Regions from separate parts of the Exiguobacterium sp. GL_137 genome, predicted to be linked through region 2. Evidence: riboswitches for the same ligand, from Rfam matches in the RefSeq annotation. Region 2 holds a riboswitch; the other holds the start of a gene.

The links. A riboswitch is a leader RNA that binds a small molecule or an ion and turns the genes downstream of it on or off. The one in region 2 is predicted to bind S-adenosylmethionine.
Positions count from the first base shown of each region.
Region 1: linked by a shared signal. The riboswitch ahead of AC3IRK_RS14005 (alpha/beta hydrolase) and the one ahead of mtnK (S-methyl-5-thioribose kinase) in region 2 are both predicted to bind S-adenosylmethionine.

Region 1 is NZ_CM174406.1:2,701,361-2,707,410, forward strand. Features, by position in the region: gene AC3IRK_RS13995 (methionine ABC transporter permease) at 1-290, opposite strand, end outside; gene AC3IRK_RS14000 (methionine ABC transporter ATP-binding protein) at 280-1,311, opposite strand; SAM riboswitch class I at 1,398-1,501, opposite strand; SAM riboswitch class I at 1,751-1,854, shown strand; gene AC3IRK_RS14005 (alpha/beta hydrolase) at 1,917-2,675, shown strand; gene AC3IRK_RS14010 (thymidine kinase) at 2,743-3,363, opposite strand; gene AC3IRK_RS14015 (DedA family protein) at 3,541-4,191, shown strand; gene AC3IRK_RS14020 (type B 50S ribosomal protein L31) at 4,227-4,472, opposite strand; gene rho (transcription termination factor Rho) at 4,570-5,934, opposite strand.
Region 2 is NZ_CM174406.1:428,893-434,942, reverse strand. Features, by position in the region: gene AC3IRK_RS02365 (sugar ABC transporter substrate-binding protein) at 1-168, opposite strand, end outside; gene mtnA (S-methyl-5-thioribose-1-phosphate isomerase) at 188-1,237, opposite strand; gene mtnK (S-methyl-5-thioribose kinase) at 1,234-2,403, opposite strand; SAM riboswitch class I at 2,482-2,584, opposite strand; SAM riboswitch class I at 2,793-2,894, shown strand; gene AC3IRK_RS02350 (2,3-diketo-5-methylthiopentyl-1-phosphate enolase) at 2,975-4,165, shown strand; gene AC3IRK_RS02345 (2-hydroxy-3-keto-5-methylthiopentenyl-1-phosphate phosphatase) at 4,162-4,821, shown strand; gene AC3IRK_RS02340 (methylthioribulose 1-phosphate dehydratase) at 4,818-5,438, shown strand; gene AC3IRK_RS02335 (1,2-dihydroxy-3-keto-5-methylthiopentene dioxygenase) at 5,454-5,993, shown strand.

The sequences.
Region 1 (6,050 bases), 760 kb from region 2:
AAGACGAGCGGAACAATCGCTGCCTGCGTCCCGATCGACGATCCGACAATCAAGCGGGTCAGCGGAATGATCGCGACGAGCAAAATAATGAACGGAATGGACCGGAAGATGTTGACGATACTGCTTAAGAGATTGAAGAAGGGGATTTGTTCGAGCAATGCTCCTTTTCGTGTCACGACAAGCAGGATGCCGAGCGGTAAACCAATCAATGTTGAAAAGAGTAACGACAGTCCGACCATCGTCATCGTTTGCAAAAAAGCGGTCCAAATATCCGTATAGTTAACCAGCATCTGCGAGCACCTCCTCGACGACGACATCCGATTGATCGATGTAATGCAGTGCCCGTTTGATTTCCGCCGCATCACCGATCAGTTCAACAAGCAGACTGCCAAACGGAATGTTTTGCAGTTCCGCGATGCTGCCGTGCAGGATGTTGAGGTCGACATCAAACCGTTTCGCGACTTGCGATAAAAGCGGTTGTCCGGTCCCTGCCCCGAGGAAGTTGATTTTGTAGATATGGTGCCCGGCATCCCGTTGATCGATGACTTTTTGAACCGACGCCGGAATCTCATCCTGCATGACGGAACGGACAAAGTTTTTTGCCGTCGCCGTCTGGGGGTTCGAAAAGACGTCGAATACGGTACCTGATTCAATCAACTTGCCGGCTTCGATGACGGCAACCCGGTCACAAATCTCACGGATGACACCCATCTCATGGGTAATCAGTAAGATCGTGATGCCGTATTCCTGATTGATTTGTTTCAGCAGGCGTAATATGTGTTGTGTCGTCTGCGGATCAAGCGCCGAGGTCGCTTCGTCACACAACAGGACGGACGGCTGGGTGGCAAGTGCCCGGGCAATCCCGACCCGTTGTTTCTGTCCGCCCGATAACTGGTCCGGATAATGATCGGCCTTATCCGCCAAGTCGACGAAATCCAGCAGTTCATTGACCCGCCGATGGACCTCGTCTTTTTTGACACCTTTTAAGACAAGGGGTTTTGCGACGTTCGCAAAAACCGTATTCGAATCCAGCAGATTGAAGTGCTGAAAAATCATCCCGATGTGTTGTTTGGCTTCCCGTAACTGTTTCGCCGAGAGCGTCGTCAAATCTTGGCAATCGACCGTCACACTGCCCGATGTCGGCCGTTCAAGCAGGTTGACGCATCGTAATAAGGAACTTTTACCGGCTCCACTGAAACCGATGACACCGAAGATTTCTCCCTTTCGGATTTCAAGATCGACCCCGTTCAGCGCAGCAATCGATTGTTCCTTTGTTTCATAGATTTTTTTTACATTTTTGAATGTAATCACCACTTGTTCCCCCTTTAAAATACAAAAAAGGTCTCTTCTTAAGAAACAAGAAGAGACCTGGATCCGCACAATGGCAGAATCCACTCGACTCATCTCTCAGACAATTGTCTGATGGAATTGGCACAGTGCTCATAATGAGTCTGTTGCCGAGGTTTCGTAGGGCCAGTCCCTCCACCTCTCTGGATAAGTGTTGCGGTATGAAATTCGTATGTGTGTTGTTGCCGGTTGAACTTATGTCGTAAAACTAATTTTTACACTACAGAAAGATCTTTTAAAGGTCAACCATATTTTCAAAAATAAACCATATGACCCATATCGATTGTTGTCCCGGGACAAACTGGATCGTTGTCTGAATTTTGACGCCTGTTCAAGAGGGTTTGACAATTCATTTCCGCCAATGCTATCATCTTCTCAATGATTAATCCGACAATTCCTATACGATATATCAAGAGTGGACGAGAGACCTGGCTCTAGGACTCCACGGCAACCTGCTGTTATGCAAGGTGCTCCGACCAGCAAAGCGGTTGCTTTGGATGATACACACGAGAAACTCGTTTGCGTCCAAAGCCAAACGGGTTTTTATTTTTGAAATGGAGGACGAGATGATGAGTATGGTTTATCCTGTTATACCGGGTGCGGAAGCCTTTTCCTTAGGACGCGGATCCGTCGGCATTTTGCTCTGTCATGGTTTTAACGCAACGCCGCAAAGCGTTCGGGCTGTAGGAGAACAGTTCGCAGAACAAGGTTTCTCCGTCTATGCGCCTCGCCTGCACGGTCATGGGACCGATGTCCTGGAATTCGAAGCGACGACGGCAGATGACTGGAAACAGAGCTTGCGTGACGGCTTCGAACAGTTAGCCAGACGGTGCGAATCGATCTTCATCGTCGGACAATCGATGGGGGCGACACTTGCCCTGTCACTTGCCGCTGAAGGTCTCCCGATTGCAGGAATCATCACGATCAATGCCGCCTTGTCCGTCCCTGCTTACGAAGCCTTATCCTTCACTGATTGTCCTGTCTATCTGCCGGAAAGCACCCCTGATATCAAGCAGCCCGCTTTTGAAATCATCTATGATCTTGTCCCCGCCGTTTGTGCTTCAGAACTGTTACGACTCATTGATGACACGCGACTACACTTAGCGACGATTCAAATTCCGACACTTATTTTATATTCTTCTGAGGATCACGTCGTCCCGCCGGCCTGTTCCGATTATTTGTACCGGACGATTGGGTCAACAGATAAACGCAGTTATTGTCTGCTCGACTCGTACCATGTCGCGACGCTTGACCATGATCAAAAGACGATTGTCCGTGAGACCTTACAATTCATCGAACAGTTCAGCCGGTTGACACGAACCGGTTGATAAAAAAAAGCGAACGATTCCCGGCCGTGAGGCCAAAGAATCGTTCACTTTTTCAAATCGTCTATTCTCAATTTTGCTGTTGTTTTTTCCATTCCTGTAACGGTTGCGGTTTGCCCGGAACTTGATGACAATGACGGCAACGCGGTTCATAGGATTCAGACGCCCCGACGAGAATGATTGGATCATTGTAGTTTGCCGGCTTCCCGTCAATCAATCGTTGTGTCCGTGACGCCGGATCTCCGCATGACAGACAAATCGCCTGTAATTTCGTCACGAATTCCGCACGTGCCAGTAATTCAGGCATCTTGCCGAATGGCTCGGCCCGAAAATCCTGATCGAGTCCCGCACAAATAACGCGTTTGCCATCTTGAGCCAGTGCTTCGATGACTGCGACAATCTCATCGTCAAAAAATTGAACTTCGTCAATCGCGACGATTTGCGTCTCTTCCGCCACTGCTGCATAGACATCACGGCTCGTCGCCATCGGAATCGCAATGACCGAGTTGCCGATATGCGACACGACATGCTCTTCATGATACCGGTCATCGATTGCCGGCTTGAACACTTGAACCGGTAACTTTCCATACTGTGCCCGTCTGACACGACGGATCAGTTCTTCTGACTTACCGGAAAACATACTTCCGCAAATCACTTCAATCCAACCATATTGATTGATCACATGCATCATCGTAAACACCGTCCTCTAAATTAGTCACTTTAACGAGTATAGCCCGAATCTAAATTGAGAAAAAGGATTGACTTCTAAAAATCAAAAACCCTTGCCAAATTCGCCACTTTCTTCATCTTCTCATTTCAACTGGTATGTATTTCCTGTACACTGAAAGAGAAGTTTCTTTGAAGGAAGGTGACTCCGATTCATCACATATTACATGAAGTCCTCCATCAATATGGAGCGTTCGGACTCGCAATTCTTCTGGCCGGTGGAATCGTCGGTCTTCCGGTTCCAGACGAGACGTTACTCGTCATGTCAGGATTCTGGATGCATCATGGTGATTTGCCGCTCGTCGGGACAATTTTTGCTGCCTATGCCGGCAGTTGTATCGGAATGACAATCAGCTATGTGCTCGGTCTGAAACTTGGAATGCCGTTGCTCCATCGAATGGCTCCGAAGTTACGTATTTCTGAAAAACATATTTTCAAAGCAGAAGCCGGATTTTTACGTTACGGAAAAACGGTTTTAATCATCGGTTATTACATACCCGGTCTCCGGCAACTGTCCGCTTTTTTTGCCGGCGTCTCGAAAATGCCGTTCCGGATCTTCGTTACTTATGCCTATACCGGTGCTTTAATTTGGATCAGTGTCTTTTTAGGAGCAGGTTATTTCCTAGGTCGTCATTTTTCCTTCAGTCTTTTACTCGAACATTTTGCGAACAATCCGGATACACTTCCGTATCTGATTGGTGCTGCCGGTGGAATCGGTCTATCCTTCGTTTTAAAAACGTATTTGGCGTACCGTGCCAAGTTCTGTCTATACAAAAACAGCCTGCTCCAGTAATGGAGACAGGCTGTTTTTTAATACTGAAGTCGCAATTACTTGCGGCCGTATTTTTTGTTGAAGCGATCGACACGACCGTCTGCAGCGTTGAACTTTTGACGACCAGTGTAGAATGGGTGCGAGTCCGAAGACACATCCACACGGATGAGTGGGTACTCGTTTCCATCTTCCCAAGTGATTGTCTCGTTCGAAGAACGTGTAGAACCAGTCAAGAATTTGTACTCAGTAGTTGAGTCCATAAATACAACTTTGTTGTAGTTTGGGTGAATTCCTTGTTTCATGGTTGTTTTCTCTCCTTCCGCCCTGGTTCATTTGCTGAGCCAGAGTAAGTTACCTTCCTATACTAAACGATTTTTTCATGTCCCGCAATACCTATTTTCAAGTCGTTGTGTCGGTTTTCGTCACACGTGGTTTAACAGGTGCGCGCCGTACGGGTTTCTTCTTTTCTTTCTCCAGTTCGACAAAAAATTCTTCGTTATTTTTCGTGTCCCGAATCTTGCGTAAGAAGCTGTCGACGAACTCATTGGACTCGTTCATCGTCCGGCGGATCGTCCACAAGGCATCGAGCTGATCTTGCGGTAACAGCAACTCTTCTTTCCGTGTTCCGGATTTCCGGATATCGATGGCCGGGAAGATCCGGCGCTCGGATAATTTCCGGTCCAGATGCAGTTCCATATTGCCGGTTCCTTTAAACTCTTCATAGATGACATCATCCATCCGTGAACCGGTTTCGACGAGTGCCGTCGCAAGAATCGTCAGACTGCCACCGTGTTCGATATTCCGGGCGGCACCGAAAAAGCGTTTCGGTTTGTGGAAGGCTGCCGGGTCAATCCCTCCGGACAATGTCCGACCGCTTTGCGGAACAGTTAAGTTATAAGCCCGCGTCAACCGTGTAATCGAGTCCATTAAAATAACGACATCTTTTTTATGTTCGACGAGACGCATCGCCCGCTCAAGGACAAGTTCCGAAATCCGGACGTGGTTGTCCGGTGTTTCGTCAAACGTTGAACTGACGACATCCGCTCCGGGGACAGAACGTTCGATGTCCGTCACTTCTTCCGGCCGTTCGTCAATCAACAGAATAATCAATTCAACATCCGGATGATTCACCTGGATCGAATTGGCGATTTCTTTTAATAGAGAAGTCTTACCTGCTTTTGGCGGCGCGACAATCAAACCGCGTTGGCCAAATCCAACCGGGGCAATCATATCCATCACCCGGACCGACAAATGACGCGGTTCTGTCTCAAGACGCATCAGACGATCTGGATAGATCGGTGTCAATGCCGGGAAGAACAGACGATTGCGCGCCGTATCCGGTGCTTCTCCATTGACGGCTTCCACACTTAAAAGACCTTGGAACCGTTCATTTTCTTTTGGCGGCCGGACTTTTCCAGTCACGACGTCTCCGTTACGGAGATTAAAGCGGCGGATTTGTGAGGCGGCGATGTAGATATCTTCAGAGGATTGCGAATAGTTGATAGGACGAAGGAAGCCGAAGCCGCCATCATTTTGCATTTGTGGGTTTCCGGGGATAACTTCGAGTACCCCTTCGAGGAAATAAAGACCGGTGGACTCTGCTTGCGCTTTAAGAATCTTGAACATCAATTCACGCTTACGCGCCTCTCGGTACTGTGGTACGTTTTTTGTTTTTGCAATCTCATATAAATCTTTTAATGTCAGGTTGCTGAGTTGAGCGAGTGTATAGGAACGTTCTGGTTTGTCAGTTTTTTCAGTTGGCATATGCATTCACCTATTCTTCGTATAAATTCAGGAGCAAAGGATGTAATCATCATGGTGCGATGATCATGTTGTATATTCTTCGTGAATTAAAGGTATCACATTTCATCCATTTCGTC
Region 2 (6,050 bases):
CTGTTTCGTATGGTCATCGGATGCCAGATTGCGGATGACGGCAATTTTGACGTCTCCCTGGACACTTTCCGGTACACCACTGATTTTTTTCGTCGGTGTCGCTTCGCTATTGGCGCAAGCAGCCAGCAAGACCGCCGGTGCAAGTACCGCAAATGCTAATTTTTTCATTTCGATCTCCCCAGTCTGTTTAACGTATTTGTTGTCCGATTGTCTGCTCGATCGTTTCGACGGACGGATGCTTGATGACTCCCAGTTCCGTAATGATTGCCGTGATCAATTCGTGCGGTGTCACGTCAAACGCCGGATTAAAGACGGCCACACCGGCCGGCGCCGTTGCTTTCCCTGCGAATTGCGTCACTTCACGGGCATCGCGTTCTTCAATCTCAATCTCGTCTCCCGACAAGCTCGTCAAATCAAAGGTCGAAAGGGGTGCCGCGACATAAAACGGAATCCCGAAAGCACGGGCCAGTAATGCCAGTTGAAACGTCCCGATTTTATTCGCGGTATCCCCGTTTCGGGTAATCCGGTCGGCACCGACGATGATGGCGGTGATGTTTTTTTCTTTGATGGTATGGGCGACCATATTATCGGTAATCAAGGTCACGTCAATACCGGCCCGTTGCAGTTCCCATGTCGTCAGACGCGCTCCCTGCAGTAACGGCCGCGTTTCCGATGCATAAACGGAGAGCAGAATTTCCTGTTCTTTCGCGAGATAAAACGGGGCGAGTGCCGTCCCGTAAGCCGCTGTCGCAATCGATCCGGCATTACAAATCGTCAGAACCCGGTCACCGGACTCAAATAATTCCAATGCGTGGATCCCGATTTGCCGGGATGTCTTGGCATCCGTTTCATACAGTTCGAGCGCCTTTTGTTCCAACCGTTTTGGTAACTCGGCAAGCGCCGTACTCGAGACAATAATTTGATTCAGCTCATCAAGCACGTTCCGCAAATTGACCGCCGTCGGCCGGGTTGCGAGCAATTGGGCCGACACCGTCAACAGTTCTTGTTTCGCTTCAGAAAGTGACCCTGTCGTCCGGCGGAATGCTTCCTGCACAAGGATGAAGCCGCCGAACAGGCTGATGGCCGGGGCACCGCGGACACGTAATTGTTTGATGGCGTCAATCGCTTGCGCCAAGTCATGGATAACCTCGTATCGTTCTTCTTCCGGGAGCCGGGTCTGATCCAAAATCGTCACCGTCCCGTTGTCATAGATGATGCTTTGGACGAATTGGCTCATCGGCTGAGTTCCTCCGTCAAATCGAAGTTCCGTAAATCGGTGAACGTCTTGCATTCGGTCCGGCGTTTGATCAATGCCACTCCAAGACGTAACGCATGACGTTTCCGCTCAAGTCGTTCCCCCGCGTCCGTGATGTTCTCGAGGTCCGCAACCGGTGCCAATCCAATCGTCCGCCGAATCAACTCACAACCGGCAAAGCCCAGTGCGTCCTGTAAAATCGTACTGAGGACATCGTCGACAAGTCCGCCCGCCGAACGGAACGGCTCTACCGCTTCGCGTTCCCATAATGCTTTGAACGTCGACGCAAAGGTCAGCCAAAACGTATCGATATCCTTCACCCGTCCATCCCGTAACTCGGCATAGTTTGGATACGCGGCAAAGCAGAGATGGGCGATGAATTGTCCGACATCAAAACCAAACGGTCCGTAAAAGGCGAACTCGGGATCGATGACTTTCGTTTCATCGGCTGAAGCAAAAATACTTCCGGTATGTAAGTCACCGTGCAATAATGCATCACCTTTTGTGATGAACAGTGTTTCCAGTTTCGCGACTTCGCGTTTCAGTTCTGCATCCTGCCATAACCGAACCGCTTCCGCTTCGAGGCCTGCTTCAATCGCATTCGTTTCCGCATCATAAAACGGGTCTGTGAAGATCAATTTTTCCGTGATATCACAGAGATCCGGATTGTAGTAGTTCCGCGCCACTTGTTTTTTCGCGACCGGTCCAAGCGCAAAATCCGACGTATAAAACAGTGTCCGCGCCAGGTACGAACCGATGTGTTCCGCGAGTAACGGATACTTTTCCCCTTCGAGCAAGCCGGTCCGGGCGATCGTCAAATGCGACAAATCCTCCATCACCGTAAACGCTTCTTCCTTGCTCGCATGGTAGACGTGCGGAACGAAAGGAACAGCGACTTTTGCGAATTCTTTTAAGGCCGATTGTTCAATCCAGGCCCGTTCGAGCGACAGCGGCCAGCTTTCCCCGACGACTTTCGCATATGGCAACGCCTGCTTTAAAATCAGCCGTTTTTCTCCTTCCTGAATCCGGAAAACGAGATTTAAATTCCCGTCCCCGATCTCTTCTGCCGTCACCGGTTCATTGCCGATTAATCCGAGTGTCCGGACCCGTTCAATCGCGTCCTGTACTGTAAATGCTTGGTATCCCATTCTGGTTTCCTCCTTGTTGATCACACGAAAAAACGCCTCTTTTCGTCAAAGAAAAGAGGCGCGGCAGAATACTCCGTCCTCTTATCTCTCAGACGAATGTCTGTTGGATGTAGCACCGTGCCGGATGGTCGGTTGCTGCGGCGTCTTCGGGCCAATTCCCTCTGCCAACTCACGATAAGAGTCATATGTAGTTGTCATGTGATTTGATGTTGATTTGAATACTACGTGCGTTGCTGGCCGTCTGTCAATTCCAATTTTTAGTGAAACGGATTCAAAAACGGAACCGTCTATAGAAGAAGTATTTTCAAAAAAATAAATTTTCAAAATATAGTTTGACAAGTGATGGATCTCATGTAAAAATTGCAATTAGATTTCACAATTTCATCCAATTCTTATCAAGAGCAGACGGAGGGACGAGCCCTACGATGTCGCAGCAACCGACCACTTGGCACGGTGCTAATTCTTGCAGCTAATACGCTGACAGATAAGAGTCCACGCGCAATTTTTCATGGTCTCTTGTCATTGACGAGGGACCATTTTTGTATTTTTCAATAAGGGAGAGACGATTCATATGGCGTACATTACCGCAACATACCAACTCGGAACGACTGATCAGTTGCCGAAACGGGCAGAGCAAATCGCGCTCGGTCTGACGGTCGGTTCATGGACCGATTTAAATCACTTGGAACAACAACAACTGGAATCCTTTAAAGGACAGGTCGTCCATACAGAAGAACATGACGGCAAAGGTTACATTACGATCCGTTATCCGGAACACAACGTCTCACGGGACTTTTCCGCTATCTTAACGACGGTCTTCGGTAAACTGTCGCTCGATGGACAAATCAAGTTAACCGACTTACAGCTTCCCTCGTCATTCACGAACGACTTTCCCGGTGCCAAATTCGGGATTGAAGGAGTCCGTCAATTGATTCAGGTCCATGACCGTCCCCTGTTGATGAGCATATTTAAAGGAGTCATCGGACGGGACCTCGTCTTTTTACGGGAACAACTCGAAGCACAGCTCGCGGGCGGCATCGATCTCGTTAAAGATGATGAGATTCTATACGACAATCCGTTGACGCCGGCACTCGACCGGGCACGGATCGGACGGGAAGTCCTCGACGCCCATTATGAACGCACCGGCAAACGGGCGCTTTATGCAATTACGTTAAGCGGTCCCGTCTTCGGCTTGAAGGAACAGGCAAAACGCCTGATTGAAGCAGGTGCCACGGCCTTCCTGCTCAACACGTTTACATACGGACTCGATGTCCTGCGCGAGTTGGCTGCCGATGCGGACATTTCCGTCCCGATTTTTAATCACCCGGCCTTAAGCGGTGCCTTGATCGCAAGTCCTGAATACGGTATTTCGGCTCCTGTTCTGCTTGGAACGTTACCCCGACTGGCCGGTGCTGACTTGACATTGTTCCCGTCTCCCTATGGTAACGTTGCACTCGCCAAAGATTTGGCCCGCGGGATCGCCGTTGAAGCGACGCGAATCGGAGAAACGAAGACGATTCTGCCGGTTCCGTCCGCCGGCATCCATCCCGGCCTCGTCGCTCAGCTCGTCCGTGATTTCGGTACCGATTCGGTCATCAATGCCGGAGGCGGCGTTCACGGTCATCCGCAAGGGGCAGCGGCCGGTGTCCTTGCATTTCGTCAGGCGCTCGACGCCGCACTGACCGGAGAATCGCTGACAAGTGCCGCAACGCGGCAGGAAGAATTACGGGTCGCCCTTGACGCCTGGGGGATCACGAAATGACGACTCGGATTTTATGTGACTTCGACGGCACGGTGACGGAACACGACAACATCATCGCCTTGATGAAAGAGTTTGCCCCGCAAGAAGCATTTGAACCATTAAAAAAAGGTGTGCTCGACCGGTCGCTGTCGATCCGGTCCGGGGTTGGACAGATGTTCCGATTGTTGCCCTCAGATCGAAAACAGGAGTATATCGATTTTTTGATTAATCGGGCAGTCATCCGTCCCGGCTTCGACACCTTACTCGCCTTTGCCAAATCAAACGGAATCGACTTTGCGATTGTCAGCGGCGGAATTGACTTTTTTGTCCAACCGATTCTTGCCTGTTTACTGACAGATGAAACGATTTACTGCAACGGCAGTGACTTCAGTGAAGAGACGGTCCGGATTGAATGGCCACACGCTTGCGATGCGGCATGCAACAATCAATGCGGCTGTTGTAAAACGTCAATCGCCCGGAAGTTGAAGCAGGACGGCGATACGATCATCGCAATCGGCGATTCCGTGACGGATTTTGAACTGGCGAAAAAGGCTGATCACGTCTATGCCCGGGATTATCTGATAACACTCTGTGAACAGCACGGTATTCCCTATACGCCGTTTGAAACGTTTTATGACATCGTCAAACACTTACAGACCACGGGGGTGCATGCATGACATTCTTGAAACGATACGAAGAACTCCGCGCTATCAAGCAGGAGTTCGCCGCACGCGACTGGTTTCCCGGCACGAGCGGTAACCTCGCCATTCGAACGAACAGCAGTCCGACGGAATTTCTTGTGACGGCAAGCGGCAAAGATAAACGCCAGGACACGCCAGACGATTTCGTCCATGTTGACGCGACCGGTCAATTGATCGGCGAACAAAACGGACGTCCTTCCGCGGAGACGTTACTTCATGTCGAAGTTTTTAACCGGACGACGGCCGGCTGCTCGCTTCATGTCCATACCGTCGACAACAATGTCATTTCAGAACTCTACGGAGACCGCGGGGAAATCCGGTTTACCGGTCAGGAAATCATCAAGGCACTCGGCCGCTGGGAAGAAGATGCGGAAGTCGTCGTACCGGTTATTGCGAACCATGCGGATATCCCGACTCTTGCCGCAGTGTTTGCCAGGCATGTAAAAACGGAAAGCGGTGCCGTCCTGATTCGCAATCACGGGATCACCGTCTGGGCACCGACTGCCTTTGAAGCGAAAAAACAGTTGGAAGCCTTTGAATTTTTATTCAGCTACACGTTAAAACTGCAAACGTGCCGACAGGCGATTCATTAAAAGGAGGAATTTAAAATGGCAACAGTACTTTTCCAAAAGACAAACGAACGGTATACGGATCAAAACGAGGTTTCCGCTTTTCTTTCTTCACGTGGTGTCCTGTATGAACAATGGGATGTCTCGAAACTCCCGGCAGAACTGGTCGACACCTATACGCTGACGGACGCGGACAAACAAACGATTCTCGATACGTTCGAGCCGGAAATTACGGACGTCTCGGAACGCCGCGGCTACCAGACGGCCGATATCATCTCACTGTCCGATGCGACACCGAACTTAGATGAGTTGCTCGTCAACTTCCAGAAAGAGCACCACCATACGGATGACGAAGTCCGGTTCATCGTCAGCGGTCACGGCGTGTTTGCGATCCAGGACGACGAAGTCGGCTATTACAACATTGAACTGAACCCCGGAGATCTGATTTCCGTCCCCGTCAATACACGTCATTACTTCACACTACAGGACGATCGCCAAGTCGTTGCGGTCCGGATTTTCGTGACAACGGATGGTTGGGTTCCGATTTACGAAAAAAATCCGATCGAAACTACAAACTGAGGAAACATCCGAATAGCAGACGGCCCGGTCCATCCGGCTGTCTGTTTTTTTCTGCTC